Regions from separate parts of the Telluria sp. B2 genome, predicted to be linked through region 1. Evidence: riboswitches for the same ligand, from Rfam matches in the RefSeq annotation. Region 1 holds a riboswitch; the other holds the start of a gene.
What was found. A riboswitch is a leader RNA that binds a small molecule or an ion and turns the genes downstream of it on or off. The one in region 1 is predicted to bind cobalamin.
Positions count from the first base shown of each region.

Region 1 (4,797 bases):
GCCGGCGTCAACAAGAAATCGGTCAACTGGGATGGCAGGAGCGGCGTCGCCTCGCAAAGCGCCTACGTGCGCAATGCGCTGGACTGCTTCTGTACCGGCAACAACTGGTGCTACATCGCCACCCACAGCGCCGGCGACATGCTGATCGGCTACACGCTGGCCAACTATGGCGGCTCGACGCGGCAGGTGACGAACGCCCAGGCCAATGGGGCGGGCGTGTGCACCGCCAGCGGCGGCAGCCAGACCGGCTGGAACATCAAGTGGGTGAGGGCGGCCGCAGGTTCGGCCGGGGGCACCGAACTGGCCGACATCGGCTCCTGGATCACCAGCGAGCCGCTCGCGCAGCAGCACAAGGTGGCCACGGCGCGCGCGCTGTACAACCACAACGACACGCGCGGCATCTGGTTCTACATGTATGCGGCGGCCAGGGGCACGCTGTATTCCTTCGTCCTGCCGGGCCAGGACGACGAGGTGGTGGCCTACCACAGCGCGGGCGGGGTGTCGGGCAGCTCGGGCAGCTCCTTCTGCAATCCGGGCGACTGGTTCTGCAACGACCTGTCGCTGGGCGCGGGCGCGAACCAGGGCGGACGGCCGAAGTGGGCCTACCATTCAGTGGTGTTCAGGGATGACGGCGAGGACTACGGCCACTACACCGACCGCAACTGGGGCGGCGTGACGGCGCTGGTGCGGCGCGACATGGAGAACCTCGCGCGCTGATTCGGCAGGGTGGGCGGCTCTACCTGGGACGGTGCTGAGGCCTGCCGTTTGCGCCGCCTACCCTACGTCCTGCTCGTGCGCGGCGTTCAACCCGCACCGTTCTTGCGCGCCGCGCGCTTCTCCGCCGGACCCGGCCGCTTGCCGACCACATACACCACGTACATCGGCTGCATCGGATCGATCACGGGCTGCGCGAGTTCGCCCTCGGCGACGGCATTGTCGACCGTGCGCGCCATCGGCGCCGGCGCGGCGCGTTCGGCCGGACCGCTCAGGCAGGCCGCCGCTCCCAGTACGATCAGGGCCCCGAAAATCCACACTTCCGCATTGCGCGCAAATCCCATGATGTTCTCCTCGACCCGGCTTGATGTGGCCGGTAGGCTCATGGTGCCCAGCTGGGGATGATTCGTTATTGCAACGGATCAAGCCATTTTCATTCCCGGTGGAAACATTGCAACATCTAGCCGCGACGGCGCGGGGGCGGTCAGCGTAGAATACCGCCTCGTCAGAAGAAATTGGAAAGCACAGCATGTCGATACAATGGTTCCCGGGCCACATGAACTCCGCCAAGAAGCAGGCGGAGGAGCAGATGGAAAACATCGATCTCGTGATCGAGGTGCTCGACGCACGCCTGCCGGAGGCGAGCCGCAATCCACTGGTCGAGAAGATGCGCAAGTTCCGCCAGCGTCCCTGCCTCAAGATCCTGAACAAGATCGACCTCGCCGACCCGGTCGCCACCGCCGCCTGGAAAGCCTTCTACGACGCCCAGGAAGGCGTGACCGCCTACCCGATGACGACCAAGAAGCCGGCCGATGTCGCGCGCATCCCGCAGCTGGCGCTGTCGCTGGCGCCGCACCGTGGCGTGCCGACCAAGCCGCTGCGCATCATGATCATGGGCATCCCGAACGTGGGCAAGTCGACCCTGATGAACGCGCTGCTGAAAAAGCGCGTGGCGAAAGTCGGCGACGAGCCGGCCGTCACCAAGACCCAGCAGAAGCTCTACCTCGACAAGCACACGGTGCTGGTCGACACCCCGGGCCTGATGTGGCCGAAGATCGAGATGGACAGCGACGGCATGATGCTGGCCGCCAGCCACGCGATCGGCACCAACGCCCTGATCGAGGAAGAGGTTGCCTTCTTCCTGGGCGACCTGCTGCTCGAGCGCTACCCGCACCTGCTCACTGCCCGCTACGGCTTCAAGACCGAGGGAATGGACGGCATCGCGGTGGTCGAGAACGTCGCCTCGCGCCGGGGCTTCCGCGTGCGCGGCGGCGAGTACGACATCGAGAAGGCGGCCCACGTGCTGCTGCACGACTACCGCACCGGCGCCCTGGGCCGCATCAGCCTGGAAACCCCGGAAACCCGCGCCGTACGCATCGCCGCGCATGAAGTCGAGATGGCCGAGAAGGCCCGCATCGCCGCCGAAAAGGCCGCCGCCAAGGCCGAAGAAGCCGCACGCGGCAAGCGCGGCACTTGATCCGCCGACGCTATCGCAAGGCAGCGGCCTGAACCGTAGGGGGGCACTCCGTGCCCACGCGAAAGCTTGAGCGGTCCGCTGCCCGTGTCTTAGCCGCACACACCGCATACCACCCCGGCATCCACAGGATCAGCCAACGGCTCGCTCGTCAAGCCGCCTCCCCAAACCTGAAACTCGACACCGCCAGGCTGCCAAAGAACGCATCCTCGTGATACACGTTGGCCGCCACCTCCTGCTCGGCCGCCCCCAGCGCCACCATCAGCGGAATCAGGTGCTCCTCGCGCGGATGCGCGGCCCTGCTTGCGGGCGCCTCGTTCCAGCGCAGCAGGGCGGCGGTGCGCGCGGCCGGATCCAGCGCCAGCAAGGTCCGGTTCAGCCAGCCATCGAAGGCGTGCGAGGCTTCCCGCCCGGCCGGCCCGAACTGGCGCAGGTTGTGGAAGGACAGTCCGCTGCCGATGATCAGGACGCCTTCCTCGCGCAGGGGCGCCAGCGCACGCCCGGCCTCGACGTGGGCGAGCGGATCGAGGTCGCGCCGCAGCGACAACTGCACCACCGGCATGTCGGCCGCCGGATAGACCGGGTACAGCATCGAGAAGGTGCCGTGGTCGAAGCCGCGTTCGGCGTCCAGCCCGGCCGGGTGGCCCGCCGCCTCCAGGAGTGCCGCCACGCGCGCGGCCAGGTGCGGATCGCCCGGGGCGGGGTAGCGCACCTGGTAGGTGTGGGGCGGAAAGCCGCCATAGTCGTAGATCATGCCCGGCGCCGCCGAGGACGAGACCATGAAACGCGGCGCTTCCCAGTGGCTGGTCACCACCAGCACCGCCTTCGGACGCGCGCCGAGCTGGCGCGGGATGTCGACCAGCGAGGCTTCCAGCCTGTCGTAGGCCGGGCCGTATTCCTGCTTCAGCCAGGGCCAGGGGCCGCCGCCGTGGGAGACGAAATAGGTGGGCAGGCGGGTGGACATGGCGGCTCCTTCATGTTGGCGACGGGATCGATGGTAGCCGATCCGGCATGCGGGCGTGGCTGGTAGCTTCGCCGCGGTCTCACTGCACGCATCCACGCGGCCTGGCGGCCACCACCCGGGATGACCCCAGCCCTTGCCCGTTATATAATCCTCCCTGTTCTGGTGCCCGCGCGCGATCTGCGTGCGCAGTTAAACGGGAAACACGATGCTTGCTGCGCCTCCGGCGCACGGCAAAGGTGTGCTGCCCCCGCAACGGTGAACAAGCGTCGCCCCGGCGACAGGCCGCTTCGATATGCCACTGTGCCCATGCATAGGAAGGTGAGGCGGTCCGACTTGCGAGCCCGGATACCGGCCAGGACAGGTGGACGTCCCAGAGGAACGTTCGTTGAATCCGGCTTGCGGGGACGCAGACCGGATGCACACTTTTCAAAAGAATCACAACATGACTTTTGCTGTCCCGAACAGCGCGCCGGCGTTCAAGCCGCTCGCGCTTGCCTGTGCCGTTTCCCTTTCCCTGTTCGCCGGCGCCGCCAGCGCCGAGCAGGCCATGACCACCGTCCACGTCACCGGCGCGCGCTTCGCCAGCGACGCGGCCCTGGCGCCGATCGGCGCCACCGTGATCACGGCGGACGACATCCGCCGCGCCGGCGCCACCGACGTGAACGCCGCGATCCGCAAGGTCGGCGGCGTCTACGGCCGCCAGAGCCTGGACGGTTCGCCCGACTTCGCGCTCGACCTGCGCGGCTTCGGTTCGAACAGCAGCCAGAACCTGGTGATCCTGGTCGACGGCGTGCGCATGAACGAGAACGAACAGGCCGGCGCCGTGCTGTCCTCGATCCCGGTCGACACCGTCGAGCGCATCGAGATCACGCGCGGCGGCAGCAGCGTGCTGTACGGCGAAGGCGCGACCGGCGGCGTCATCAACATCATCACCAAGCGCGGCGCGCAAGCCGGCTACCACGGCTCGCTGAGCCTGGAAGGCGGACGCTTCGACCAGTACGACGCGCGCGCTTCGGTGCGCCACGGCGAGGGCCCGCTGTCCTTCGACCTGGCCGCCGCCAAGCAGGGCACCGACAACTACCGCGAGAACAACGAATTCCGCCAGAAGACCATCAGCGGCGGCGTCCAATGGGCGGCCGACGGCAGCCGCCTGGGCCTGCGCGTGGAAAGCGCGCGCCAGGACATGCGCTTCCCGGGCGCGCTGAGCCTGGAGCAGTTCGAAGCCAATCCGCGCCAGACCTTCAAGCCGGACGACTTCGGCACCCTGGCCAGCGACCGTGTCGCCCTGTCGGCCGAGCACCGCATCGGCAGCGTCGAACTGGCGGCCGAGCTGTCGCACCGCGAGCGCGAAGTGACCTCGGCCTACGACTTCGGCGGCTTCCTGTCCGAGGCGACCTACCGCGCGCGCCAGACCCAGTTCTCGCCGCGCCTGCGCCAGATCGCGCGCTGGGACGGCATGCTCAACGAAGTCGTGGCCGGCGTCGACCTGATCCGCTGGGAGCGCAGCACCAGTTTCGGTTCCGATGCCAGCCAGGATTCGAAGGCGCTCTACCTGCGCGACGAGATGCGCTTTGCCGGCGCCTACAACGCCCGCCTGGCCCTGGGCGCGCGCCATGAGCGCTTCGAGAAGGACGAGGGCAATACC
Region 1 is NZ_CP196525.1:4,233,529-4,238,325, reverse strand. Features, by position in the region: gene ACSUZJ_RS18775 (hypothetical protein) at 1-717, shown strand, start outside; gene ACSUZJ_RS18770 (hypothetical protein) at 804-1,100, opposite strand; gene ylqF (ribosome biogenesis GTPase YlqF) at 1,244-2,191, shown strand; gene ACSUZJ_RS18760 (DODA-type extradiol aromatic ring-opening family dioxygenase) at 2,340-3,152, opposite strand; cobalamin riboswitch at 3,296-3,523, shown strand; gene ACSUZJ_RS18755 (TonB-dependent receptor family protein) at 3,595-4,797, shown strand, end outside.

Region 2 (4,797 bases), 1.2 Mb from region 1:
TCTCGTCGATCGCAAGGTGGCTTTCGGCACCCGTAACTTTGCAGTCGAGGCGGCGATGAGCACGGAAGAATGCGCGCTCGCCATGGAACGCGGCATGGCCCTGGCGCGTGACCTGCCGGGCAATGTCGTCGGTTTCGGCGAAATGGGCATCGGCAACACCACCGCGGCGGCGGCCCTGATGCACAAGCTGGCGGGAATCCCCGTGGCCGAGTGCGTCGGTGCCGGCACCGGCCTGTCGCCCGAGGGCATGCGTCACAAGCAGGCCGTGCTCGAAGCGGCGGTAGCGAAACACGCGGGTATCGACGATCCGCTGGCTGTATTGGCCACCTTCGGCGGCTTCGAGATCGCGATGATGGCCGGCGCCATGCTGCAGGCGGCCGCGCTGCGCAAGGTCCTGCTGATCGACGGCTTCATCGTGACCAGCGCCTTGCTGCTTGCCGCGCGCCTGCAGCCGGCGATCCTCGACTACTGCGTGTTCGCCCACTGCTCGGACGAACAAGGCCACCGCCTGATGCTGGAACACCTGGACGCCCGTCCGCTCCTGCAGCTCGACCTGCGCCTGGGCGAAGGCACCGGCAGCGCGCTCGCCCTGCCGCTGCTGCACGCGGCAGTGAACTTCCTGGCGGAGATGGCGACCTTCTCTTCCGCCCAGGTCAGCACCAGCGGCCAATAAGATGCAGCAATTGCGCCTGTTCTTCATTGCGCTGCAATTCTTCACGCGCCTGCCGATCCCGCGCTGGGTCGGCTTCCAGCCCGAGTGGCTGCACCATGCCTCGCGCTACTTCCCGCTGGTCGGCTGCGTGGTGGCGGCGGTGGCGGCAGCCGTGTACCTGCTGGCAGCCCTGGTGCTGCCCGCGCCGGTTGCGGCGGTGCTGTCGACCGCGGCCTCGATCTACGTCACCGGCGCCTTTCACGAGGACGGCTTTGCCGACACCTGCGATGGCCTCGGCGGCGGTATGACGCGCGAGCGCGTGCTCGAGATCATGAAAGACTCGCGCATCGGCGCCTATGGTGCGATCGGCATGGTCTGCATGCTGGGCGCGAAGTGTACGGCGCTGGCCATGCTGCCGCCAAGCAGCGCCATCGCCGCGCTGTTCCTCGCCCACCCGCTCTCCCGGCTGGCGGCCACCAGCCTCATCTGGCGCATGGACTACGCGCGTGCCGAAGGCAAGGCGAAGCCGATGGCCCAGCAGATGACGGGGGCGGAATTCGCCATCGCCACGCTCACGGCCTTCCTGCCGGGCGCGCTGCTGGTCGCAGGCGGCCAGCTCAGTGCCGCGGCGCTGTGCGCCTGTGTCGCCGCGGCCGCCCTGTCCGCGCTCTGGCTGGCCCGCAAGTTCCAGACCCGCCTTCAAGGCTACACCGGGGATTGCCTGGGCGCCGTCCAGCAGCTGGCGGAAGTGGCGGTCTACCTCGTCATCGTAGCCAGCCTCGGCCAGAGTGCACTGGCATGAACATGCGTCTGCTGCTGGTACGCCATCCGAGGCCGGATATCGATGCGCATCTCTGCTATGGGTGCAGCGACGTCGCGGTGGCACAGCAGGAGCTCCTGCGCGTACGCGACGCGCTCCTCGCTGCCGGCCTGCCCCGCACCCTGCCGACTTATGCCAGTCCGCTGTCCCGCTGCGCCGCCCTGGCCCGCGCCCTGGATCCGCCTCAGCTGCGCTTCGATGCACGCCTGGCCGAGATGGACTTTGGCGCCTGGGAGCTGCGCAGCTGGGACGCCATACCGCGTCTCGACATCGACGCCTGGGCCGAAGACCTCCTGCATTACCGCCCAGGCGGCGCCGAATCGGTCCTCGATGTCGCGCGCCGGGTCGCCGCCTTCCTCGACGACCTGCGCGGCGCCGGCCACCCCGAGGCCCTCGTCATCTGCCATGCCGGCACCATCCGCCTGCTGCGCGCCCTGTACAAAAAACAGCCGCTGGAAGACGCCGCGCTGGAAGCGGCGCGCACGCCACACCACATCCCCTACGGCGACATGCTTGTGCTGAAAGACTGACAACACGGCTGACGACGCCGCTGAAGTCACCGTATAATGGCGCCGTTTTGGTGCTCGCGCCTGTGTTCACAGGTGCAGTTAAACGGGAAACACGAAGCCCCTCGAGGCCAACGTGTGCTGCCCCCGCAACGGTAAGCAAGTGCCGCGTTCACGCGGCAAACCGTCTCCCCAGACCACTGTGCATTTGCATGGGAAGGTCGGACGGCCTCACTTGCCAGCCCGGATACCGGCCAAAAGGTGGAGCGATGTCGCAGATATCGCTCTGTTCAATCTGGCCTACGGGGACGTGGGCTGGTTGTCCAACCCAAGAACCGTCATGACTTTTCACGTTTCACGGCAAGCGGCCGCTTCGTCGCTCGCGCTCGCCATGGCTGCGCCTTTCGCGCACGCCGATTCCACACCCGCTTCCACGTCCATGGATACCGTCGTCGTCACCGCCGCGCGCATGCCGCAGCGGGCCGCCGACGTCATCGCCCAGACCACCGTCATCGACAGCGACGAGATCGCACGCTCCGGCGCCGGCTCGGTTGCCGACGTGCTGCAGCGCCAGCCCGGCATCGAGATCACGCGCAACGGCAGCGCCGGCGCCAGCACCAGCGTGTTCCTGCGCGGCGCCAACAGCAACCAGGTCGTGGTCCTGCTCGACGGCGTGCGCATCGGCTCGTCCACCAGCGGCACGGCGAGCTGGAATGCGATCCCGCTGGAAGCCATCGAGCGCATCGAAGTCGTCTACGGTCCCTTGAGCACCCTGTACGGCGCCGACGCCATCGGCGGCGTGGTCCAGATCTTCACGCGCAAGGGCGAGCCCGGCCTGAACGGCGGCGCCTCGCTCGGCCTTGGCAGCGAGGCCACGCGCCAGGCCAGCGCCCACATCGCGGACGCCACCGGCGGCGAGCACGCGTTCAGCTACGCCTTCGGCGCGGGGCATGAAGAGTCGGATGGCTTCTCGGCCACCAGGCCGGGCGCATTCGGCTACAACCCGGACGACGACGGCTACCGCCGCAGCAACGTCCACGGCCGCATCGCGCTGGCCATCGCGCCCGGCATCGGGGCCGGCGCCCAGTTCCTGCACAGCCGCCTGCGCGCCCAGTACGACAGCGGCGCCGGCAGCTACGACACCCACAACGAGCAGGACCTGAACACCGCCTCGGTCTTCGTCGCCGGCCAGCTTGCTTCGAACTGGCGCAGCGTCGTGCAACTGGCGCGCTCGCAGGACAAGCTGGGCAGCTTCACCAGCGCGGCCGCCAGCGGCGCCAGCCAGATCGACACCCAACAGGACGAACTGAGCTGGCAAAACACGATCCGCCTGGGCAGCGACACCCTGCAGCTGCTCTACGGCCACCGCAAGGAAGAGGTGACATCCAGCGCCACCCGGGCCCTGGGGCGCGAGCGCATCACGAATTCCTATGCCGCCACCTACGCGCTGCGCCGCGACCGCCACCTGGTCGACATCAGCGCGCGCCAGGACAGGTCAAGCTACGGCCCGAAAACAACCGGCGCCGCCGGTTATGGCTACGACTTCGGCAACGGCCTGCGCGCCACCGCCAGCATCGGCTCGAGCTTCCGCGCGCCGACCTTCAACGAGCTCTACTACCCCGGGTACGGCGTCGAGACCAACCAGCCCGAGCGCGGCCGCAACGCCGAACTGGGCCTGCGCTACGACAGCCGCGGCGTGCAGCTGGACGCCACCTGGTTCCGCAACCGCCTGAGCGACATGATCGTCTCGGCCACGCCCTGCCCCGACCAGCGCGACGGGCGCACCGGCAGCTGCGCCTACAACGTGGCCTCGGCCATGCTGGAAGGCGTGAACATCTCAAGCACAGCGCGCATCGGCGCGCTGCGCCTGCGCGGCAGCCTGGACTGGCAGGACCCGCAGGACAAGGGCAGCGGCAAGCGCCTGGCGCGCCGCGCCGCCAGGCATGCGAACTTCGGCGCCGAGTACAAGCTGGGCCAGCTCGAGACCGGCGCCGAATGGCTGGTGTCGGGCGAGCGCTACGACGACGCGGCCAACCTGCGCCGCCTCGGCGGTTACGGCCTGCTCAACCTGTACGCGACCTGGCAGCTCAACGAGGACTTTTCCTTGCTGGCGCGCGTAAACAATGCGGCGGACAAGCATTATGAGCTGGCCCGCAACTACGGCACGGGCGGACGCAGCTGGTTCGCCGGCCTGCGCTACGGCATCCGCTAAGCACCGCGCCATGCGCACGCTGCCCCTGTTCCCGCTGCGCCAGCGCGCCCTGCTCGTCACGGGCTCGCTGCTGCTGGTGGCGCTCGCCTGCCTGCTGTATGCCGGCATGACCGGCTCGATCCAGGTGTCAGCCAGCGAAGTGCCGGCGGCGCTGCGCCAGCTGTTCGAAGGCCGGCCGCAGTCGCTGGCCGCTTCGCTGCTGGAACTGCGCGCCGGACGCGCGCTGGTCGCCTTCGTGACCGGCGCCGCCCTGGCGCTGGCCGGTGTGCTGATGCAGGCGCTGCTGCGCAATCCGCTGGCCGACCCCTACATCCTCGGCATCTCGGCCGGCGCTTCGGTCGGCGCGCTCGCGGCGCTGCTGCTGATGGCGGCCCTGGCGACCGTCGAGCTGGCGGCGGTCGGCGGGGCGATCACGGTGTCGCTCCTGCTCTACCTGCTGGCGCGCCAGGACCTGCGCGGCGGCGCCGGCAGTGGCGGCGGCACCTCGACCCTGCTCTTGACCGGGGTCGTGATCTCCTCGCTGTGCGTGGCCCTGATCACCCTGATGCTGTCGATCGCGCCCGAAGGCCGCCTGCGCAGCATGGTGTTCTGGATGATCGGCGACCTT
Region 2 is NZ_CP196525.1:5,412,836-5,417,632, forward strand. Features, by position in the region: gene cobT (nicotinate-nucleotide--dimethylbenzimidazole phosphoribosyltransferase) at 1-673, shown strand, start outside; gene ACSUZJ_RS23855 (adenosylcobinamide-GDP ribazoletransferase) at 675-1,454, shown strand; gene ACSUZJ_RS23860 (histidine phosphatase family protein) at 1,451-2,002, shown strand; cobalamin riboswitch at 2,034-2,251, shown strand; gene ACSUZJ_RS23865 (TonB-dependent receptor domain-containing protein) at 2,319-4,190, shown strand; gene ACSUZJ_RS23870 (FecCD family ABC transporter permease) at 4,201-4,797, shown strand, end outside.
Region 2: it holds a riboswitch for cobalamin, as region 1 does, so the genes downstream of both, ACSUZJ_RS23865 (TonB-dependent receptor domain-containing protein) here and ACSUZJ_RS18755 (TonB-dependent receptor family protein) in region 1, are expected to answer to the same signal.